Linked DNA regions of Methylomagnum ishizawai. The protein of the gene in region 2 binds, or shares a complex with, the protein of the main gene of each other region. Links are inferred from orthologs where the notes say so. Each region holds a gene or a part of one and is shown on either strand. Other genes may lie near its edges. The genes, in order: secG, secY and secA.

Evidence for each region.
Region 1: secY (region 2) and secG share a complex: the UniProt entries of both Escherichia coli proteins name them as parts of the sec protein translocase complex. The link is inferred for Methylomagnum ishizawai from one-to-one orthologs.
Region 3: the proteins of secY (region 2) and secA are in contact, whole or in part, in a crystal structure (PDB 3DIN), measured with the Thermotoga maritima proteins. The link is inferred for Methylomagnum ishizawai from one-to-one orthologs. Residues at the interface, in WP_004081795.1 of Thermotoga maritima: Glu108, Gly109, Glu110, Glu111, Ala236, Glu237, Arg238, Arg239, Ile240, Thr241, Ile242, Gln243, Tyr244, Ala245, Arg246, Arg247, Val248, Thr249, Gly250, Arg251, Arg252, Val253, Tyr254, Gly256, Ala257, Ser258, Thr259, Tyr260, Leu261, Pro262; in WP_004082002.1 of Thermotoga maritima: Glu261, Ala262, Arg263, Lys300, Ala301, Arg302, Thr303, Ile304, Ile305, Leu323, Tyr324, Asp325, Pro326, Val329, Ser330, Tyr333, Ile336, Lys340, Phe345, Val349, Glu363, Phe364, Tyr374, Ser375, Gly376, Gly377, Glu393, Ile395, Thr482, Ser483.

The regions. Positions count from the first base shown.
Region 1 is NZ_AP019783.1:2,138,636-2,145,822, reverse strand. What follows is about bases 2,334-5,139. They hold secG (preprotein translocase subunit SecG), read right to left. Parts: upstream 4,020-5,139; coding sequence 3,648-4,019; downstream 2,334-3,647. Other genes in these bases: tpiA (triose-phosphate isomerase), read right to left, coding at 4,038-4,790; tgt (tRNA guanosine(34) transglycosylase Tgt), read right to left, coding at 2,352-3,458. Also shown: protein translocase subunit SecD, read right to left, coding at 1-1,836; preprotein translocase subunit YajC, read right to left, coding at 1,900-2,247; K5658_RS09795 (hypothetical protein), read left to right, coding at 5,306-5,704; tRNA epoxyqueuosine(34) reductase QueG, read left to right, coding at 5,795-6,856; K5658_RS09785 (DUF2845 domain-containing protein), read right to left, coding at 6,865-7,187. UniProt on the Escherichia coli protein: Subunit of the protein translocation channel SecYEG. Overexpression of some hybrid proteins has been thought to jam the protein secretion apparatus resulting in cell death; while this may be true it also results in FtsH-mediated degradation of SecY.
Region 2 is NZ_AP019783.1:1,027,855-1,035,234, forward strand. The notes cover bases 4,274-7,272. They hold secY (preprotein translocase subunit SecY), read left to right. Parts: upstream 4,274-5,108; coding sequence 5,109-6,437; downstream 6,438-7,272. Other genes in these bases: rpsE (30S ribosomal protein S5), read left to right, coding at 4,274-4,496; rpmD (50S ribosomal protein L30), read left to right, coding at 4,486-4,671; rplO (50S ribosomal protein L15), read left to right, coding at 4,671-5,108; rpmJ (50S ribosomal protein L36), read left to right, coding at 6,499-6,612; rpsM (30S ribosomal protein S13), read left to right, coding at 6,642-6,998. In the rest of the region: rpsC (30S ribosomal protein S3), read left to right, coding at 1-73; rplP (50S ribosomal protein L16), read left to right, coding at 95-508; rpmC (50S ribosomal protein L29), read left to right, coding at 508-699; rpsQ (30S ribosomal protein S17), read left to right, coding at 699-959; rplN (50S ribosomal protein L14), read left to right, coding at 1,014-1,382; rplX (50S ribosomal protein L24), read left to right, coding at 1,398-1,715; rplE (50S ribosomal protein L5), read left to right, coding at 1,733-2,272; rpsN (30S ribosomal protein S14), read left to right, coding at 2,284-2,589; rpsH (30S ribosomal protein S8), read left to right, coding at 2,647-3,042; rplF (50S ribosomal protein L6), read left to right, coding at 3,062-3,595; rplR (50S ribosomal protein L18), read left to right, coding at 3,604-3,957; more of rpsE, read left to right, coding at 3,966-4,273; more of rpsK, read left to right, coding at 7,273-7,380. UniProt on the Escherichia coli protein: The central subunit of the protein translocation channel SecYEG. Consists of two halves formed by TMs 1-5 and 6-10.
Region 3 is NZ_AP019783.1:3,303,117-3,310,770, reverse strand. The notes cover bases 1,397-4,669. They hold secA (preprotein translocase subunit SecA), read left to right. Parts: upstream 1,397-1,736; coding sequence 1,737-4,469; downstream 4,470-4,669. Other genes in these bases: argJ (bifunctional glutamate N-acetyltransferase/amino-acid acetyltransferase ArgJ), read left to right, coding at 4,507-4,669; K5658_RS15050 (DciA family protein), read right to left, coding at 1,397-1,595. Also shown: K5658_RS15065 (DUF3301 domain-containing protein), read left to right, coding at 1-2; K5658_RS15060 (RNA recognition motif domain-containing protein), read left to right, coding at 274-540; K5658_RS15055 (RNA recognition motif domain-containing protein), read left to right, coding at 602-916; more of K5658_RS15050, read right to left, coding at 1,083-1,396; more of argJ, read left to right, coding at 4,670-5,697; K5658_RS15035 (UvrD-helicase domain-containing protein), read right to left, coding at 5,772-7,654. UniProt on the Escherichia coli protein: Required for protein export, interacts with the SecYEG preprotein conducting channel.

The DNA.
Region 1 (7,187 bases), 1.1 Mb from region 2 along the record:
TAGCTGGGTCAGCTTGCGGCGCTGACCATAGGTGAGATTGACCAGCGCCCGCGAAACCACCACGGCGCTGAAGATCGAGGTCAGGATGCCGATGCACAAGACCGCCGCGAACCCGCGTACCGGCCCCGAACCCAGCATGAACAAGGCGACACCGGCCACGAAGGTGGTCACGTTGGAATCGAGGATGGTGGCGAAGGCGCGTTCATAGCCGGCATAGATGGCGAGCTGCGGCGAGATGCCCAGGCGCAGTTCCTCGCGGATGCGCTCGTTGATGAGGACGTTGGCATCGATGGCCATGCCCACCGTGAGCGCGATACCGGCGAGGCCGGGCAGGGTCAAGGTCGCCTGCATCACCGACAACGTCGCGACCAGGAGCAAGACGTTGGAACCCAAGGCCAGGATCGAGAACAAGCCGAACACGCGGTAATACACGATCATGAATATCGCGATGGCGACGAAGCCATAGCCGTTGGAACTCACGCCGCGCTCGATGTTCTCCTTGCCCATGCTGGGACCGATGGTGCGTTCCTCGACGATATCGACCGGCGCGGCCAGGGCGCCGGCCCGCAGCAACAGGGCGAGGTTGCGGGCTTCCTCGGTGCTGTCCAGCCCGGAAATCTGGAAGCGCTTGCCCAGGCGGTCGCGGATGGTCGCCACGTTGATGACTTCCTCCACCTTGCGGTGCGTCGTCACCTTCTGGCCATCGACCTCCTTGGTCTCGGCCTTGTTCTCGATGTAGACCACGGCCATCGGCTTGCCGATGTTCTCGCGGCTGACATCGGCCATCTTACGGGAACCGGGACCGTTCAAGGTCACGAACACCGCCGCCGAACCGGATTGCTGTTCCAGGCCGGAAGAGGAATCGACGATCTGGTCGCCGGTGACGATGATCTTGCGTTGCAGCAGGAGGGGCCTGCCATTGCGGTCCTTGTAGAGCCGGGAACCGATGGGGGTCTTGCTTTCTTCGGTGGGGGTCGGGTGTTCGGTATCGACCAGCCGGAATTCCAAAGTCGCGGTCGCGCCCAGGATTTCCTTGGCGCGGGCGGTATCCTGCACGCCGGGCAACTGCACCACGATACGGTCCTCGCCCTGCTGTTGGATCAAGGGTTCGGCCACGCCCAGTTCGTTGACGCGGTTGCGCAGGGTGGTGATGTTCTGGGCCACGGCGAGGCGGCGGATTTCGCGTTGCTCGGGTTCGGTGAGGGTGCCGCGGATCACGGTGTCCTGGATGTCCAGGGCCAAGCCGCGCACTTCGCGCTTGATGATGTCCTTGGCTTGGCCCAGGGTGGCGAGGTCGGCGAATTTCACCACCACGGCCTTGCCATCGCGGTCCACCGATTGATAGCGGACCTTGCTTTCCCGCAGCAGGGAGCGGATGTCCTCGGCGTAGCGTTCCTCGGCCTGGGTCAGGGCGGCGTCGGTATCGACCTGCATCAGGAAATGCACGCCGCCCCGGAGGTCGAGGCCCAGGTACATGGGCTTGGCGCCCAAGGCGCGGAGCCAATCCGGGGTCGCGGGGGCGAGGTTGAGCGCCACCACGTAGTTGTCGCCCATGCCGGTTTGCAGGGCGTCGGCGGCCTTGATCTGGTTATCGGTCTGGGCGTAGCGGATCAACAAGCGCTTGTCCGCCAGTTCGACCGATTTGGGTTTCAGCCCGGCGTCGCCCAGGAGTTTTTCGACCTTCTCGACGGTGGTCTGGTCCAGCTTCGCGCCCCTGGACGGGGAAAGCTGGACCGAAGGGTCTTCGCCGAATAGGTTGGGCAGCGCGTAAATGACCGCGAGCGCCAGCACGGCGAGTATCAAAAGGTTTTTCCAAAGTGGAAAGCTGTTTCGCATGGTTGCTGCCTAATAGCGGGCGATGCCGGGGGAAGGCATCCGCGATGGAAGGACTCCCGTTTATTATTTTTCGGCCTTCTTCCTGGCCTTGTAGGTGCCCTTGGGAACCAGGGACGCGATGGCGTGGCGCTGCACGTAGATATGGACGTTGTCGGAAAGCTCGAGCTGGACGAAGCTGTCGTCGAGGTCGGAGACCTTGCCCAGGATACCGCCGGTGGTGACGACCTCCGCCCCCTTGCCGAGGCTGTCGAGCATCTTTTTCTGTTCCTTGTTGCGCTTTTGCTGGGGCATCACGAACAGGAAGTAGAACACCGCCAGGATGCCCAGCGGCAAGATCAAACCGGCCAGACCCGGTGCCTGCGCGGCCTGGGCGGGTGCCTCGGCCATTGCGTCGGAAATGAAGAAACCCATGATCGATCCTTTGCTTAGCGTTGGATAAAGCGCGGCATTATGGCACAAAATCCGCAACGATTTCTCTCCGCCGACGAAGCCGGAACCGGGTGGCGGCCACGGCCCTAAGCTTCGCCGTTCCGTTGCCGGGCGTAGAAATCGGCGACGAAGCCGTCCAGGTTCCCCGCCCCGATGGCCGCCCGCAATCCCGCCATCAGTTCCTGGTAATAGAACAGGTTGTGGATGGTATTGAGCCGGGCGCCCAAAATTTCCCCGCATTTGTCGAGGTGGCGCAGATAGGACCGGCTGTAATGGCGGCAGGTATAGCAGCCGCATTCCCCGTCCAGGGGCCGGGTATCGCGCTGGTATTGGCTATTACGGATACGGATCGCGCCGTTGCGGGTGAAGAGATGGCCGTTGCGGGCGTTGCGGGTGGGCATGACGCAATCGAACATATCGATGCCGACCCGCACCGCCTCGACGATATCCTCGGGCGTGCCCACGCCCATCAGATAGCGTGGCTTGTCCTGGGGCATCCGGGGCATCAGGGCGTCCAGCACCCGCGCCCGGTCTTCCTTGGGTTCGCCCACCGACAAGCCGCCGATGGCATAGCCGTCGAAGCCGATGGCCCGCAAGCCCTCGACCGATTCCAAGCGCAGCGCCTCGTATACGCCACCCTGCACGATACCGAACAAAGCCGCCGGGTTGTCGCCATGGGCCACGCGGCTGCGCCCGGCCCAGCGCAGGGAGAGCCGCATCGATTGCGCCGCCTGCTCGTAGGTGGCGGGATAGGGCGTGCATTCGTCGAAGATCATCACGATATCGGAACCCAGCTCGCGCTGCACCGCCATGGATTCCTCCGGTCCCAGGAACACCTCGCTCCCATCCACCGGCGAGCGGAAGCGCACCCCCGCCTCGCCGATCTTGCGCATAGCCCCGAGGCTGAACACCTGGAAGCCGCCGGAATCGGTGAGGATCGGCCCCTGCCAGTGCATGAAGCCGTGCAGATCGCCGTGCAACCGGATGATTTCGGTGCCGGGCCTGAGCATCAGGTGGAAGGTGTTGCCGAGGATGATATCGGCCCCGAGGCCGGCGAGTTCCTCCGGCGTCATCGCCTTGACGGTGCCGTAGGTGCCCACCGGCATGAAGGCCGGGGTGCGCACCCGGCCCCTGGGAAACACCAGTTCCCCCTGGCGGGCCGCGCCGCAAGTGCTGCTTATGTTGAATTCCATGGGATTTTTCCGGGGTCGGAAACGAAATCGGCCCACCGGATGGGTGGGCCGAATCGTAAGCGGGTTGCTTAGTGTTGGTGCCGATGGTCGGATTTGAACCGACACGACTTGCGTCACCACCCCCTCAAGATGGCGTGTCTACCAATTTCACCACATCGGCAGCTAGACAGGCTGGGCTAAGAAAAGGACTTATTGCGCTGGCGGCGCGGGAGGGGTGTCGGTGGCCGCCGGTACATCGGATTTCTTAGCGGGTTCCTCGACGATGGGAGGAAGGTCGCGCTGGGCTGGATTTTCCGTCTGCGGAACATCCATGATGTCATGCCCCTTATTATCGAGGTTCCCGGCCATGTATGCAAGGCTTAAGCTGGTCAGGAAGAAAATGGTTCCCAGGATCGCCGTGGTGCGCGACAGGAAGGAGGCCGCGCCACGGGCACCGAACAACGTGTTGGAACCGCCGCCGAAACCGACGCCCGCGTCGGCACCGCGCCCTTGCTGCAACATCACCAAGCCGATGACCGCCGCCGCCACCAAGACATGAAGAATCGTTAAGACCTGATACATAACCGGAAATCTACCTAATTAAGCCGCGAGGCAAATTGCGAGGAAGGATTTGGCATCCAAGGAAGCGCCGCCGACCAAGCCACCATCCACATCGGGCATCCCGAACAGTGCTTCGGCGTTATCGGCCTTGACGCTGCCACCGTAGAGGATTTGGAGACCTTCCGCCACGTCCGCGTCGAGCTTGGCGATTTGGCCGCGGATATAGGCGTGGACTTCCTGGGCTTGCTCGGTGGTGGCGGTGCGGCCGGTGCCGATGGCCCACACGGGTTCGTAGGCGATGACGGCTTTGGACAGGGAAGCCACGCCGCACAGGTCGAGGACGGCCTGCAATTGTTCGTCGATCACGGCGAAGGTCTTATCCTGTTCGCGTTCTTCCAGGGTTTCGCCGACACAGAAGATGGGGGTGATGCCGTGTTCGATGGCCTTGGCGTAGCGGGCGGCGACCAGGGCGTTGGTTTCGCCGTAGACCAGGCGGCGCTCGGAATGGCCGACGATGGCATAGGCGCAACCGAATTCCTTGAGCATGGACGCGGAGATTTCGCCGGTGAAAGCGCCTTGGTCCTGGTCGGCCACGTTCTGGGCACCGAGGGCGATGGATTGACCGGCCAGCATCGCGCCGAGTTCGGGGATGAACACATAGGCGGGACAAACACCCACCTGGGCCTTGGCGTCGGCGGGCAAGCCCGCGAGCAGGTCCGCCAATAACTGCTGCGCGGTCGCGCGGGTGCAGTTCATTTTCCAGTTTCCAACCACCAAGGGACGGCGCGCCATAGCTAGCTCCTGAGTTGAGTAAATCGCGGAAGCTTACTGAGTTAAACAGCGCATTTCAAGCTAAGAGCGCATCGGGCCGGGTAGCTGGGCGTGAAACTCCGTTTTCCCCACATCCGACCCGCCCGCAGCGGGCCTAGATGGCATGTCAAATGGATGGGATCGCTGTTAATCCAGATTTATGATAAGGAGAATCATGCCAACTATGGCTTGATCTGGACAAGCCGGGCCCGATTAGCGCTATCAAGAACCACGCCCACCACAATAAAGCCACACATTCTAGCCAATCCACAAGCAGCATTTCAACGTAAATAAGTCACTGAATTTTGCTGCAATCGGGCTTAGGCTTGGCTGTGACTTATTGGGGTTGCTTTCCGGGCGGAACCGCCCTGGCAGCCTACCGGCCAAGCCGAGGCCCGCCGAGCCCCTTCCCAATCCCCCCAACCTCCAACCAATACACGAATCCATAACCTCTAAAGCCATAGGTGAAAACAAATCCCAGAAACCCAGGAATCCCCATGATCCCCTACTACCTCGCCATCTACGCCATCGGCACCGCGATCATCCTCTATTTCGCCCGCGAAACCAAAAGCTTCCTGGCCAGCCATGCCAGCATCGACCACCCGGACGGGCTCGAAGCCTTCAAACGCCTCGCCCGGCGCAATATGACCATGGCCCTGCCCTATGGCTTGTTCATGATCGTCGGCGTCGCGCTCGGCCTGCATATCGTGCTACAGGACAACCTCGCCGGATTCAGCCTGTTCGCCGCCGCCAATATCCCGTTCATGGCGGCGGCCCTGGCCCTGCGTAGGCTGGAAATCCAAGCGCGGGAACTCCCCTGTACCGATCCCGTTTTCATCGTCGAATACAACCGGGTTTCGCGCTCCTGGCTGCAAGACCTCTGGCCCAAGTTCTGAAATACCCGGCCAGGACGGCTTTCCCGCCCGTCCTGGCTCCCTGTCCCGCCGTGGCATAATAGGGGCCATCCGCCCATCCACCAGCCCCCCATGCCCCCGACCTCCGAACCGCGCATCACCCGCGCCCGCATCCTCGCCCTGGCCCAGGAGTTCGGCTTCCAGAACATCGGCATCGCCGGCATCGAACTCGCCCAGGCCGAACAACGGCTGGCGGATTGGCTCAAGGCCGGATTCCACGGCGCGATGGACTACATGGAACGCCACGGCAGCAAGCGCGGCCGCCCCGCCGAACTGGTGCCCGGCACCGTGAGCGTCATCAGCGCCCGCATGGACTACCTGCCGGAACCCCGCGCCCAAATGTGGCAAAGACTGGAAGACCCGGACAGCGCCTACATTGCCCGCTACGCCCTGGGCCGCGACTACCACAAGCTTTTGCGGAAACGCCTGCAACAACTGGCCGAACACATCGCCCAGGAAATCGGTCCCTACGGCTACCGCGTCTTCACCGACAGCGCCCCCGTGCTGGAAAAACCCCTGGCCGCCCAGGCCGGACTCGGCTGGATCGGCAAGCACACCAACCTCATCGACCGCAAGGCCGGTTCCTTTTTCTTCCTGGGGGAAATCTACACCGACCTGCGTCTGCCGCCCGACGCGGAGACCACGGCCCATTGCGGCAGTTGCGCGGCCTGCCTCGCTATCTGCCCCACAAAAGCCATCGTCGCGCCCTACCAATTGGATGCCCGCCGCTGCATTTCCTATCTCACCATCGAGTGGCGCGGCCCCATTCCCTTGGAATTCCGGGAAGCCCTGGGCAACCGCGTCTACGGCTGCGACGATTGCCAATTGGTCTGCCCTTGGAACCGCTATGCCCAACCGACCCAGGAGCCCGGTTTCCTGCCCCGGCACGGGCTGGAGACGGCGGGCCTCGTTGAATTATTCGGCTGGGACGAGGCCGAATTCCTGCGGAAGACCGAAGGCTCGGCCATCCGCCGCATCGGCTACGAATGCTGGCTGCGGAATCTCGCGGTGGGATTGGGCAACGCGCCCCAGGGACCGGAAGTCCGTGCCGCGCTACGGGCGCGGACGGAACATCCTTCGGAACTGGTGCGGGAACATGTGGCCTGGGCCTTGGAACGGCAGGGCGGTTTTTAACCCGCCCTTCAATTCATATTCCGCTGGTTCCACAAATTCTCGATGAACACCAAACGGCCATTCTCGAAGCGCAGCAGTTTGGGTACGTTGCCATGGCCGGCGTCGGAGTAATACCACTCCTCGACCTCGACCGGCACCGTGCTTTGCACCGGCACCTGCACGCAGAACGTCCGGGGCTGGTTCACCACCCTCATGCCGCCCTGGCCGTCCGGCATCCTGATGGACTCGAACTGGGTCTGGCAATTGGGCACGAAATTGGTGACCAGCCGCCACTCGGTGCGGCGGTCGCCGGATTGCGGATCGCCGCATTTTTGATCGACATCGAACTTGG
Region 2 (7,380 bases):
TTGGATTTTCAAAGGCGAAGTCTTTTCCCATCCTTCCAACGAAGGGAAATTAGCTCTCGTTTCGGAATCTTAATAAGATAAGAGTTCAGTAAGCATGTTGCAACCAAAAAGAACGAAGTTCCGCAAACAGCATAAAGGACGTAATTGCGGTCTAGCCCAAAAAGGCAATCGAGTGAGTTTTGGCGAGTTTGGCTTAAAGTCGATTGAGCGGGGCCGTCTGACCGCCAGACAAGTTGAAGCGGCCCGCCGAGCAATCACCAGGCACGTCAAGCGTGGCGGAAAAATATGGATTCGAATATTTCCCGATAAACCGATTTCTAAAAAACCTTTGGAAGTCCGCATGGGGAGTGGTAAAGGCAGCGTTGAATACTGGGTAGCCGAGGTTAAGCCAGGGACCATGTTGTACGAATTGCAAGGGGTGAATGAGGAACTGGCTAGGGAAGCCTTTAGCCTAGCGGCTGCTAAATTGCCTGTCAAAACCGTGTTTTCTGTCAGGACGGTAATGTGATGAAAGCGAACGAATTAAAAGAGAAATCAATTGCTGATCTTAACGGTTTACTACTTGACCTTCGTAAAGAGCAGTTCAATCTTAAAATGCAAAAAGCAACCGGTCAGATTAGCAAGCCTGATCGCATTAAACTCGTAAGACGTGATATCGCTAGAATCTATACCATGTTAGGACAAAGAGAAGGTGCGTAATGAATAGCGAGCAAAAAACGTCGAGTACGCTGCTTGGCACAGTAGTTAGTGTGAAAATGGATAAAACCATTTGTGTGCAAATTGAAAGACTAGTTCCTCATCCAACTTATAAAAAATATATTCGGAAGTCTAGCACCCTTTTGGCGCATGACGAAAAAAACGAATCTCGTGAAGGTGATAAGGTTCTCGTTGTGTCATGCCGTCCTATTTCAAAAAGAAAGGTATGGAAGCTCGTCAAGATTGAAGGACGTGATAGCTGAGTGAACAAAAAAGAAGTTTTTTAAATTCAGCAATTTTGATTTAAGGTGGTTTAAATGATCCAAATGCAAAGCTGCCTTGATGTGGCAGATAACAGTGGTGCTCGCAAAGTAATGTGCATCAAGGTTTTAGGGGGGTCGCATCGCAGATATGCCAATGTCGGTGATATTATAAAAGTCAGTGTTAAAGAAGCGATACCTAGGGGTCGCGTGAAAAAAGGCGAAGTATATAATGCCGTAGTGGTTAGAACCCGCAAAGGCGTTCGTCGTGGTGACGGATCAGTGATCCGATTTGATGGTAATGCTGCTGTTATACTGAACAACCAGCATCAACCGATAGGTACCCGGATTTTTGGTCCGGTTACACGAGAGTTGCGCTCAGAAAAGTTTATGAAGATTATTTCTTTGGCACCGGAAGTAATCTAGCACGGGGATGGTAAAATGCAAAAAATTCGTAAAGGCGATCAAGTTGTAGTTTTAACTGGAAAAGATAAAGGAAAACGTGGAAATGTACTTTCTCTTCCGGTTGATGGCTATGCATTGGTTGAAGGGGTAAATATGGTGCGTAAGCATCAGAAACCCGCACCAATGAAGGGGATTAATGGTGGGATTGTTGAAAAAACCATGCCTATACACATCTCAAACATAGCTTTATATAATCCCAGCACTCATAAGGCAGATAAAATTGGTTTTCGGTTATTGGCTGATGGTAGAAAAGTTAGATACTTTAAATCTACCAATGAAACCGTAGATGTTTGATACAAGGAAATAAGGTTATGGCTAGATTGAGTGAAATATATAAAAAGCAGATTGTTGCTGAGTTAGGTAAGCAGTTTAATTACCAGTCTATTATGCAGGTTCCTAAACTCGAAAAGATAACTTTGAATATGGGGGTGGGGGAGGCGGTAGCTGATAAAAAAGTACTTCAAAGTGCTATTGATGATCTGCAAAAAATTTCCGGCCAAAAGCCGGTTATAACTTTGGCAAGAAAATCGATTGCGGGCTTTAAAATCAGGGAGGGGATGCCCATTGGATGTAAAGTTACTTTGCGTCGTGAAAAAATGTATGAATTTCTGGATCGACTGATCACTGTTGCGATTCCAAGAATTAGAGATTTTAGAGGATTAAGCTCGAAATCTTTCGATGGGCGCGGCAATTATAGTATGGGTGTACGTGAACAGATCATTTTTCCAGAAATTGATTACGATAAGGTAGATACGGTTAGAGGATTAGATATAACTATTACAACTAGCGCTTCTTCTGATCAAGAGGCTCGTGCATTGCTTGAGCATTTTAAGTTTCCATTCCGTACATAAGGTGATCTAAAGTGGCAAAAAAGTCTATGATTGCACGCGAAAGTAAGCGTTTACAGTTGATTGAAAAATATAAAAATAAGCGGGAAGAGTTAAAGCTTATAATTAGCAGTCTTACTGCAAGCGAAGATGAAAAGAATCAGGCTGAACTAAAGCTTCAGAAGCTACCTCGTGATTCTTCATCTTCGAGAGTGCGTAACCGTTGTAATTTGACTGGTCGTCCTCATGGATATTATAGAAAGTTCGGTTTGGCAAGGAACAAACTGCGTGAGGCTGTTATGAGAGGGGATGTGCCAGGAGTTACAAAAGCGAGTTGGTAGCATATCTTAAACATAGTTTATATATAAGTTGCTAAGTATAAAATAGGGCATATAATAATGGGCATGACTGATCCGTTGTCAGATATGATTACGAGGATTCGTAACGGCCAAGCAGCGAGCAAGGCGGAAGTTAAGATGCATTCATCTAATCTCAAAGTCGCGCTCTGTGGTGTTTTGGAAAATGAAGGATATATAGAATCTTTTAATGTTGAAGAAAGCTTAGGGAAAAGCGAACTAACAATAAGGCTCAAATATTACAAGGGGCTGCCTGTCATTGAGAATATTCAAAGGGTTAGTAAGCCTGGATGTAGGGTATATAAAACAAAATCGCACTTGCCAAATGTTTTGGGAGGATTGGGTGTAGCTGTGATTTCAACATCTAAGGGCTTGATGACTGGTACCGATGCTAAAAAACAGGGCCATGGCGGCGAAGTGATCTGTATAGTGTCATAACTTATCTAGGGATTTGTAAATGTCCAGAATAGCAAAAAATCCTATCCCCATCCCGAAAGGGGTAGAAGCCGTATTGGAAAATAACCAAATTACTGTGAAGGGCGGTAAGGGTGTTTTATCTATGGAACTCAGCCCTATCGTAACGGTAGCAATATCGGATGGGCAGATTACTATATCTTACGACCGGATAAATAAGGCTCAAAATGTTTTAGCCGGGACAACCCGAGCTAATATAGCTAACATGGTGTCTGGAGTTAGCTCTGGATATGAGCGGAAGCTTAGCATGGTGGGCGTTGGATACAGGGCGCAAGCAAAAGGTGATATTGTTAGTTTAAGTTTAGGATACTCTCATCCGGTTGAGTTCCCTGTCCCAAACGATATAACGGTAGAAACCCCTACGCAAACTGAAATTGTAATCAAAGGTTGCGATAAGCAAAAGGTAGGGCAAGTCGCCGCAAACATCCGATCTTATAGACCACCAGAGCCTTATAAAGGTAAGGGAGTTAGATACTCGGATGAGCAGATTATAAAGAAAGAGGCTAAAAAGAAGTAGGCTTGGTTATGGATAAAAAAGCAGCAAGGTTAAAACGTGCGAACAAGTCCCGACAAATTATTAGAAATTTAGGGGTTAATAGATTATCAGTTCATCGCACTCCCCGGCATATATATGCTCAAATAACGAGCGCGGATGGTTCAGTGGTTTTGGCGAGTTCATCGACTCTTGAATCTTCTTTAAAATCAGATATTAGGAATACTGGGAACATTGAAGCGGCTAAGCTCATTGGGAAAAGTATTGCAGAGCGTGCGCTTTCTACGGGTATAACGATTGTAGCATTTGATCGTTCTGGGTTTAAATATCATGGTCGAGTTAAGGCCTTGGCTGATGCCGCTCGTGAAGCGGGATTAGTCTTTTAGGAGCGGTTATGGCAAATATCAACATTCAAAGCAACGCAATTGAAGGGCTTCAGGAAAAGCTGGTAGCTGTCCGGCGTGTTGCTAAAGTTGTAAAAGGTGGTCGTCAGTTCGGCTTTACTGCGCTTACAGTGGTCGGTGATGGCAACGGACGCGTTGGATATGGCCTGTGCAAGGCTAGGGAAGTCCCTGTGGCGATACAGAAATCCATGGAACAGGCGCGTAAGAATATGCGCAAGGTTAGCTTGGATGGTGATACTTTGCATTATGCAACCACTGCGTGTACTGGTGCGGCTAAAGTTTTTATGCAACCAGCATCACAAGGTACCGGTATCATCGCGGGAGGTGCGATGAGAGCGGTGTTTGAGGTGGTAGGGATTCATAACGTGCTTGCTAAATGTATTGGTACTAATAACCCTATAAATGTTGTGCGTGCCACAATTAAAGGGCTGACGGATATTAAAGATCCTAAAGCAATTGCCGCGAAAAGGGGTAAGAGCGTGGAAAGGATATATGCTGAGGGCAAGCCGAATGAACGATAAAATCCTTGTGGTAAAACAGATTAGAAGCGACATTGGTAGGCTTCAATCTCATAAAGCTTGCTTGAAAGGACTTGGAATTCGTAGAATGCATCAAGTCGTCCGCGTCTTGGCTACATCGGCCAATTTAGGTATGATAAATAAGATCGCTTATATGCTGAAAGTAGAGGAAGTTTGATGCGCTTAAATAATCTTAAACCAGCAGAAGGAAGTAAAAAGCACTCACGACGTCTTGGCAGAGGCATTGGATGCACTCTTGGGAAAACGTGCGGCAAAGGACATAAAGGACAAAAAGCAAGGGCAGGCGGGTTCCACAAAGTGGGTTTTGAAGGTGGACAGATGCCCTTGCAACGCCGCCTGCCTAAGATTGGGTTCAATACGCATAAAAAAGCGTTGCGCGCAGAGGTTACGATAGCGGAATTAGCTAAATTTGCTGGGCAAACGATAACTATTGCGGCGCTTAAACAAGCTAACTTGGTTCCTTTCCAAGTTAAAGTGATAAGTATTATAGATTCTGGAAATATTGACGCCCAGATTACGGTGGCTAGTGAAGTCCGTGTGACTAAGGGCGCTAAAGTAAAAATTGAAGCAGCTGGTGGAAAAGTTGAGGTTTAAGTGAGTAATATCAGCTCCTCCTTATCTAATCGCTTCGGGAGGCTTACCGAACTGAGGCAAAGGCTTTTGTTTGTGTTGGGTGCTCTTATCGTATATCGTGTGGGCTCTCATATCCCGATACCCGGTATAGATCCAAGAGCCTTGGCTGCGATGTTTGCTAATCAAGGAAGTTCCATCCTTGATATGGTGAATATGTTCTCTGGGGGAGCTTTAAAAAGGCTAAGTATTTTTGCTCTCGGAATTATGCCTTATATTTCTGCATCAATTATTGTGCAGTTAATGACGGGTGTAGTGCCAAAGTTGGAGCAAATTAAAAAAGAAGGGGAATCTGGGAGAAAAAAGTTAAATCAATATACCCGTTATGGAACTGTGTTTTTAGCCACGTTTCAGTCTATAGGAATAGCCTTTGCTTTGCAAAACCAATCCGCAGCTGGATTCCCGGTAGTGATCCATCCGGGTGCCCAGTTCGTGTTTGTTACCGCTACTTCTTTAGTATGCGGTACTATTTTTTTAATGTGGTTAGGTGAGCAAGTTACTGAGAGAGGAATAGGAAACGGCATATCCATAATTATCTTTTCTGGTATTGTTGCGGGATTGCCTACGGCAATAGGAGGTACATTAGAGTTAGCTAGGACAGGTGAGCTTAGCCCTTTTAGTATCATCGTATTGTTTTCTATCGCGCTAGCGGTAACAACGCTAGTAGTGTTCGTAGAGCGAGGTCAGCGTCGGATTACTATCAATTATGCCAAAAGGCAGGATGGTCGTAGGATGTATGCTGCTCACAAAAGCTTCCTGCCTCTTAAGCTTAATATGTCAGGTGTTATTCCTCCGATATTCGCTTCCAGTATAATATTATTTCCTGCGACTTTGGCAGGATGGTTTGGAAATAACGAAAGCTTGGTTTGGCTTCAGGATATAGCGGCTACTCTTTCTCCTGGTCAACCGCTATATGTGTTTTTCTACGCAACGGCTATAGTTTTTTTCTGCTTTTTCTATGCGGCTCTGGTTTTCAATTCGAACGAGACGGCTGAGAATCTAAAAAAGTCTGGTGCATTTATACCTGGGGTCAGGCCTGGACAGCATACCGCGAACTATATAGATAGTGTTATGACCAGATTGACTTTGGTTGGCGCAATGTATATTACTTCGGTATGTTTATTGCCTGAATTTTTGATATTGTATTGGAATGTGCCTTTTTATTTTGGAGGAACCTCGTTACTGATTATTGTTGTTGTGGTTATGGATTTTATGTCCCAAATTCAAACCTATATAATATCTCATCAGTACGAAGGGCTTTTGAAAAAAACAAATATGGCAAAAGCTGACTAAAGCTGACTAGAGCGTTCAAATGGATTTACGTGGTATCATTATTTTTAAATGAGGAATAAGTATGAAGGTTCGTGCGTCTGTAAAAAGAATTTGCCGGAACTGCAAGGTACTGAAGCGAAAAGGCATTGTGCGTATAATTTGCAAAGATGCCAGGCACAAACAAAGGCAAGGTTAATTTCGTTTTAGTTTTTGGAGGTTATATAGATGGCTCGTATAGCTGGAGTAAATATTCCAGATCATAAGCATTTGGGCATCTCTCTTACTGCAATTTATGGTATAGGGAAAACAAGAGCATCGCTTATTTGTGAAAGTTTAGGATTGGATCCTTCGATTAAAGTAAAAACTTTAGAAGAAGCAGATATAGAACGCATTCGTGAGCAAGTTGCTAAGTTCACTGTTGAAGGTGATTTGCGCCGCGAAACGGCTATGAGTATCAAAAGATTGATGGATTTAGGCTGCTACCGTGGATTGCGTCATAGGAGGGGGTTGCCAGTAAATGGACAAAGAACTCGTACCAATGCTCGCACAAGAAAAGGCCCGCGTCGTCCAATTCGCAAGTAAAATTTAGTTCATAAGAGGTTCGGATATGGCAGCTTCTAGCCGTCCAGTAAAAAAAATAAAGCGCGATATATCTGATGGAATAGTTCATATCAGCGCTTCCTTTAATAATACAATTATTACTATTACTGATCGAAAAGGTAACACGTTGGCGTGGGCAACGGCAGGTGCTTCTGGATTTCGGGGTTCGCGTAAAAGCACACCATTTGCTGCTCAAGTCGCAGCAGAGAAAGTTGGTAATATAGTTAAAGAATTTGGTGTAAAAAATTTAGATGTCAAGATTAAAGGTCCTGGCCCAGGTCGGGAGTCAGCAGTTAGATCTTTGAATAATCTCGGCTTTAAAATTGTTAACATACTTGACGATACGCCAATTCCACATAATGGA
Region 3 (7,654 bases), 2.3 Mb from region 2 along the record:
GAACGCTGGAAATCCCGATTAGGATTAGGCGTTTTCCCAGAAACAGCGTATGCTGTCCTTAGTTTGTCGGCGACGCGGGTATGGCCTGCGTCCCGAGGATTCGGAACTTCCCGTCAGTCACTGCCTCCCGGCACCTCTCTGCTAGCCCCGCCTCCTCCCGCAAACCGCACGCGATGCCTCCCCCGGAAGCGATCCTGTGGTCACCTTTATCGCCCGCCCGCGCCAGGATTGGCGTCGTGCCGCCAGGCACCGGGCCACAACCCGAGGAATCTTATGCTGAGAATATACGCGGGCAATCTGCCGCCCGACCTCACCGAGCAGGAATTCACCGCGCTGTTCGCCGAACACGGACGGGTCCGGTCGATGAACCTGGCGCGCGACATATTCACAGGCCGTTGCCGCGGCTTCGGCTTTATCGAAATGGAGGGCCACGAGGCCCGGGCCGCGATCAGCGCCCTGAACGGATTCAACCTACGCGGCAACAGTCTGCGTGTTAACGAAGAACGCCCCGGTGGGCGCGGCGGCAGGAAGCGCCGCTGACACCCGCCGGATCCCACCCCAACCCTTTACGTTATTCGTCTTTTTGTCCCTTGGAGTTTTTATGAGCAAGAAACTGTATGTCGGCAACCTGAGCTACCGGATCGGCAACAGCGATCTCGAAGCGATGTTCGCCCCGCATGGCGTGGTGCAATCCGCCAACGTCATCATGGACCGCGAAACGGGCCGTTCCAAAGGCTTCGGCTTTGTCGAGATGGGCAGCGACCAGGAGGCCCAGGCCGCCATCGCCGCGTTGCACGGCAAGGATGTCGAAGGCCGCAACCTGACCGTCAACGAAGCCCGTCCGCGCGAGGATCGTCCCGCCGGCGGCGGCTTCGGCGGTGGCCGGGGTGGCTTTGGTGCCGGACGCCGTTTCTAAGCGCGGATAGCGCCGGGACGGGATCGGCGATTCCCGTCCCCGGCGGGCGAGGCTGGAACAGGAAAAAGCCGCCATGCCTGGGCATGGCGGCTTTTTTGCGGGCCGGGGATGGCGGGCCTTGCGCTTGGAATCCGCCGGACCGGGTGGCGGAGGGGCTATCGAGGGGCTATCGCCCCGGCCCGGTGTCGGGCGTGCCGTCCGGCTCTTCCAAAGGGCCGCGCCGGTTGAATTCGTCCACGGTCCGGCTCAGGCGCAACAGGGCTTCCCGCAGGTCTTCGTGCGGGGTGGCGGCGGCGTTTTCCCGCAACAGTTCGGCGACGCTCGCGGGCGGGGGCTGGAACACCCGTGGCTTGGCATAGGGGGCTTGTTCCGCGCCGCTGGGGGTCAGGTTGCGGACCCGCACCTCGGGCGGTGTTTCGAGGCCGGCGGCTTCGGCGACCTGGGCGGCGACGGCGGGACCGTAGAACCTGAGCTGGTAGGCGAAGGCGGCGGATTCGGTGTAGAGCAGGAGCTTGCCGCCGGCTTCCAGCAGGCAATGGCGGCAATGTTCGCGCAGGGGGGCCGGCAGGGATTGGCGCACGATCTGGAGCAGGCGGGCTTGCTTGTCCAATTCGGTGCGGAGCGCCGCGAGACCCTCGCTACGCAGGTGTTGACGGACGGGTTCGGGGTGGTCGGCCATGGTGGGAACCGGGGGGAAGAGGGGATATCGGCGCGGGGCGGGCTCTCCGTGAGAGCTCCGCGGAAACTCGAATCATTATAAACGCCACGCTTTTACGGTATCATCCCCGGATTCTGTAGTTCGGATTGGGAACCACCCGCAATGCTAGGCAAGCTGGTCAAAAGTATCGTTGGTAGCCGCAACGATCGCATCGTCAGGAAAAAAACCAAAATAGTCAAACGGATCAACGCCCTGGAGCCGGAGTTCCAGCAGCTGTCCGATGCCGCCCTCAGCGCCAAGACCCAGGAATTCCGCGAACGGCTGGCGCGGGGCGAAACCCTCGATTCCCTGTTGCCCGAAGCCTTCGCCACCGTCAGGGAAGCCTCCTGGCGCGTCCTCGATATGCGTCATTTCGATGTGCAGTTGATCGGCGGCATGGTGTTGAACGACGGCAAGATCGCCGAGATGAAGACCGGCGAAGGCAAGACCCTGGTCGCGACCTTGGCCGCCTATCTCAACGCCCTTCCTGGCAAAGGCGTGCATGTGGTGACGGTGAACGACTACCTCGCCCGCCGCGACTCGGATTGGATGGGCCGCATCTATCGGTTCCTGGGGCTCACGGTCGGCACCATCGTCACCAACCTGTCCAACGAGGAACGCCGCGAAGCCTACGCCGCCGATATCACCTACGGCACCAACAACGAATTCGGCTTCGACTACCTGCGCGACAACATGGCCTTCAGCCAGGAACAGCGGGTGCAGCGCGACAAATTCTTCGCCATCGTGGACGAGGTGGACTCCATCCTCATCGACGAGGCGCGGACGCCCCTGATCATCTCCGGCACTTCCGAGGACCGCAGCGACCTTTACCAAAAGGTCAATGTCCTCATGCCGCACCTGACCAAGCAGGAAAAGGAACACGGTCCCGGCGACTACTCGGTGGACGAGAAATCGCGCCAAGTCTACCTGACCGAGGCCGGCCACGAACACATCGAGAAGCTCCTGGTCCAGCATGGCTTGATCCAGCCCAACGAGAGCCTGTACGACGCCGTCAACATCCGCTTGATGCACTACATCAACGCCTCGCTCAAGGCCCACGCCATTTTCCAGCGCGACGTGGACTACATCGTGCGCGAGGGCCAGGTCATCATCGTCGATGAATTCACGGGCCGCGCCATGCCGGGCCGCCGCTGGTCCGAAGGTCTGCACCAAGCCGTCGAGGCCAAGGAAAACGTCCAGGTCCAGAACGAAAGCCAAACCTTGGCCTCGATCACCTTCCAGAACTATTTCCGCCTATATGGCAAGCTGTCCGGCATGACCGGCACCGCCGACACCGAAGCCACCGAATTCCATCAAATCTACGGCCTGGAAGTGGTGTGCATCCCGGCCAACCGGCCGGTATCGCGCAAGGATTTGGGCGATTTGGTCTATCTCACGGTGGAGGAAAAACACAACGCCATCGTCGAGGATATCCGCGATTGCGTGCAGCGCCGCCAGCCGGTCCTGGTCGGCACCACCTCCATCGAGAATTCCGAGGTCATTTCCCAGTTGCTGCGCCGCGAGGGCATTGCCCATCAGGTCTTGAACGCCAAGCACCACGAGCAGGAAGCCCATATCGTGGCCCAGGCCGGCAAGCCCGGCACCATCACCATCGCCACCAATATGGCCGGGCGCGGTACCGACATCGTGCTGGGCGGTAGCGTGGAGGAGGACATGCGCGGGATCGATCCCGCCGACGAGGTCGCCGTCGCCCGCATCAAGGCCGAATGGAAACAGCGCCACGAAGACGTGGTGGCTTCCGGCGGCTTGCATGTCATCGGTTCCGAACGTCACGAATCGCGCCGCATCGACAACCAGTTGCGTGGACGTTCGGGCCGTCAGGGCGACCCCGGTTCCTCGCGCTTCTATCTGTCGCTGCAAGACCCCTTGATGCGGATTTTCGCCTCCGAACGGGTGGCGGCCTTGATGCAGAAGCTCGGGATGCAACAGGGCGAGGCCATCGAACACCCCTGGGTCACCCGCGCCATCGAGAACGCCCAGCGCAAGGTCGAGGCCCGCAACTTCGATATCCGCAAGCAATTGCTGGAATACGACAACGTCGCCAACGACCAGCGCAAAGTGATCTACCACATGCGCGACGAACTGATGCAGGTCGAGGATATTTCCGCCGCCATCACCGAAGCCCGCGAAGCCGTGGGCGCGCAGTTGTTCGAGCAATTCATCCCGCCCCACACCTTGGAAGAGCAATGGGATGTCAAGGGCTTGGAGGAAGCCCTGGAGCGCGACCTGGGTTCCAAGGTGCCGGTCCAGGCTTGGTTGGACGCGGATACCCATTTGTACGAAGACCGCCTCAAGCAAAAGCTCATCGAGGAATTGCACGCGCTCTACGAGGCCAAGGTCGAGTCCGTCGGCGTGCAGATCATGCGGCATTTCGAGAAGACCGTGATGTTGCAGGTCTTGGATAGCGCCTGGAAGGACCATCTCGCCGCCATGGACCATCTGCGCCAGGGCATCCACCTGCGCGGCTACGCCCAGAAAGACCCCAAGCAGGAATACAAGCGCGAAGCCTTCGAGATGTTCACCTCCATGCTGGACGGCATCAAGCACGAGGTGATCGGCATCGTCTCCAAGGTGCATGTGCGCAGCGAGGAGGAGGTCAAGGTCATGGAGGAGCAACAGCGCAGCGCCCCCGTGGAGATGCAGTTCCAGCACGCCGAGGCGGGCAGCGCCCTGGAAATTGGTGCCGAGGCCGAGCCTGGAATGGCTCCTCCCGCCGAGCCACGGCAGCGTCCGGCGGTGCCTTCGACCAGTCCGTTCGCCAAGGTGGGCCGCAACGATCCTTGTCCTTGCGGCTCGGGCATGAAATTCAAGCAATGCCACGGCAAGCTGGCCTGAAGCGGAGGGTAGGGAGTTGAGCCGAATCGTCAAATCCATGGAAGCCCTGCCGGTTCCCGGTATCCGCCTGGGCGCGGCGGGGGCCGCCATCAAGCGGGCGGGCCGGGACGATGTGCTGGTGATCGAAGCGGCGGAGGGTTCGAGCGCCGCCGCCGTGTTCACCCGCAACGCCTTTTGCGCCGCGCCGGTCATCGTGGCCCGCGAGCATCTGGCCCGGCAGCCGCGCTGGTTGCTCATCAATTCCGGCAATGCCAACGCCGGCACCGGCCTGCGGGGCCTGGAGGATGCCCGCGCCACGTGCGGCTTGTTGGCCGATCTGGCCGGTGGTGCCGCCGAGCGGGTGATGCCGTTCTCGACCGGCGTCATCGGCGAATACCTGCCGGTGGACAAGATCGGAGCGGCCCTGCCCGAAGCCCTGGCCGCGCTGACCGAAAACGGCTGGGAACGCGCCGCCCGCGCCATCATGACCACCGACACCCGGCCCAAGCTGGCCAGCCGGACCTTGGAACTCGACGGCCATACGGTGACGATCACCGGCATCTCCAAGGGCGCGGGGATGATCCAGCCCAATATGGCGACCATGCTGGCCTTCGTCGCCACCGATGCCAAGGTCGAAGCGGCCAGCCTGCAAGCGGCCTTGGGCAAGGCGGTCGATGTCACTTTCAACTGCATCACCGTGGACGGCGACACTTCCACCAACGATGCCTGCGTGCTGCTGGCTTCGGGCGCGGCGGGCAACCCGGAATTGCGCCTCGACAGCGCCGGGTTCCCCCTGTTCGCCGAGGCGGTGCGGGAAGTCTGCGCCGATTTGGCCGAGGCCATCGTCCGCGATGGGGAAGGAGCCACCAAGTTCATCCGCGTCCAGGTTGACGCGGCCCAGGACGAGGCCGAGGCCCACGCCGTCGCCAAGACCATCGCCCATTCGCCCTTGGTCAAGACCGCCTTCTTCGCCAGCGATCCCAATTGGGGCCGCATCCTCGCCGCCGTGGGGCGGGCCGGTTGCGTGGGGCTGGACATCGACGGCGTGTCGATCTGGCTGGGCGATGTCTTGATCGTCGAACACGGTGGCCGCGCCCCCGGCTACACCGAGGAAGCCGGTGCCGCCGTCATGGCCCGGCCCGATATCCTGGTCCGCGTGGCCCTGGGCCGGGGCGAAGCCAGCCAGACCGTTTTGACCTGCGATTTTTCCTACGATTACGTCAGGATCAACGCCGAATATCGGACTTGATCCAAGATGTCCCCCGTTCCCAAGCGCCGGTCTTGCCACAGCAAGCCGGGCTTGGGAATCCGGCGGAACCCGCCCTATTTCTTCTTCCCCTTTCCAGGCTTCCGCTGTTTATAAGCCTCCAGCATCCGTTGGATTTCCTCCTCCCGCTCGCGCCGCTGCCGTTCCGTGTCGGCCTGCATCCGCGCCCGCGCCGCCGCTTCCGCCTCGCGGTCGTGCTGCAAACGCCGCTCCCGCCGCTCGCAGGCCACCGGCACGCCCTCCGGCGGCTCGATCCCACCGCTCTTCAGCAGGTTGTCGATATAGGTCCACAGCGGCGGCTGGGCGAATTCCTTCACCAGCTTGAGGTTCAGCGCCTCGTACACCGGAACCCAGGTTTCGCCCTCGGGGGTCTTGCGCCGCACCGATAGCTCGGGGTTGAACAGATACCAGCCCTGGCGCATCCGCTTGAACAAGCGCCGGTTATAGGCGTAATCCCGGTCCATCTCGTTGCGCGACAGCACATTGGAAAGATGCTGGCGCTTGTTGCGTTCGGGTTTCAGCACGTTCTTGGGCAGGTGTTGCCAAGCCTCCAGAATCGTGCCGGTATCGAACGAGGGGAAATCGCCCCATTCGTGCTTCAGGAACCGGCTCCTGAATTGCGCCCACAGGGTTTGGAACAGGAAATACTCGGTCAGATGGCGGTCGATGCGCACCAGCCGCCCGCCGACCCGCAGGTCGATGCTGGCCGGGGCGATGCGTTCGTAGATGGCCGCGAACGGTCCCTGGGCGAACTTGGGTTCGCGGAATGCTTCGACCATGGCCCAATGCAGGGCGTTGCGGCCCAGGTGGTCGGTGAGTTCCGGGTTGGCACCGCGTTCCAGTAGGGCTTCGACCAGGGCCACGTTGCCCGCCACCGCCGCCGCCATCAGGGGCGTCAGGTTCATCGCCGTGCGGTGGTCGACGCCGTGGCGCTCGCATTGCTGCAAGACCTCCTTGGACACCTTGCCGTAATACGGCATCAGGTATTTGTAACCCAGGGTGGCGCGTTGCTTGTGGAAATTGCGGGCGGCTTCGTACCCGGCTTCCTGGCCGAGCAAAACGGCCAGGACCATCTCGTCGTAGCAGGTGGCGTATTCGTAGAGTTGCTGCTTGAGTTTGGAGCCGGGCACTTGCTCGCGGAACACCTTGACCAGGGTATCGCGCAGCCGGGCTTCGTCGAACACCGGCCAGGGCACCGGCGTTTGCTTGAGGATATTGGCGCGGATGGCGTCGGCCTGTTCCTGCTTGCCCTGCAATTCCAGCTTGCGGGCTTCGCGCTGCCAATCGTCCAGGGTGGAGTTCTTGGCCGCGACGTCCACCTTGTCGCTGCCGGCGCGGGTGTCGAGCAGGCCCAGCAAGGGATGGCGGCTGTCGGATTCGATCAGGTAGACGTTCTGGATGGCGCGGGTCAGGGCCACGTACAGGGCGTTGACATAGAACTTGTAGACTTCCAGCGATTTGTCGGCCTTGTCCTTGGCGCGGCGGTATTCGAGGTCGTCGCTTTTTAAATCCTCCGGGGTCACACCCTCGGCGATATCGGCGAATTCGGCCCGATGGTCGGAGACGAAGCGGTAGAGGATGATGTTGGCGTATTCCAGCCCCTTGGCCTCGTGGATGGAGAAGATCAGGGGCGTTTGGAAGAACCGGCGGGCCTCGGCCTTGTCCTCGTCGCGCATGACCAGCACGGCGAACTGGGTCGAGGCTTTGGTCTTCTGGTTGAGTTCCTTCTTCACCGCGTCCTTGTCGTTGAGGACGGTCACGGCCCCGGTTTCGCCCGCCACCGCGTCCACCAGGAAATTGCTCTCGCGGTCGATGGAGCCGAAGCGGCGGTGCTTGATCTTGAGCAGGGTGTTGGCGACGCGGGTGGCCTCGTGGCTGTTGCGGAAATTGGCCCGTAGCACCCGGAGTTCCTGCCGCGCCGCCAACTCGGGATCGCGCC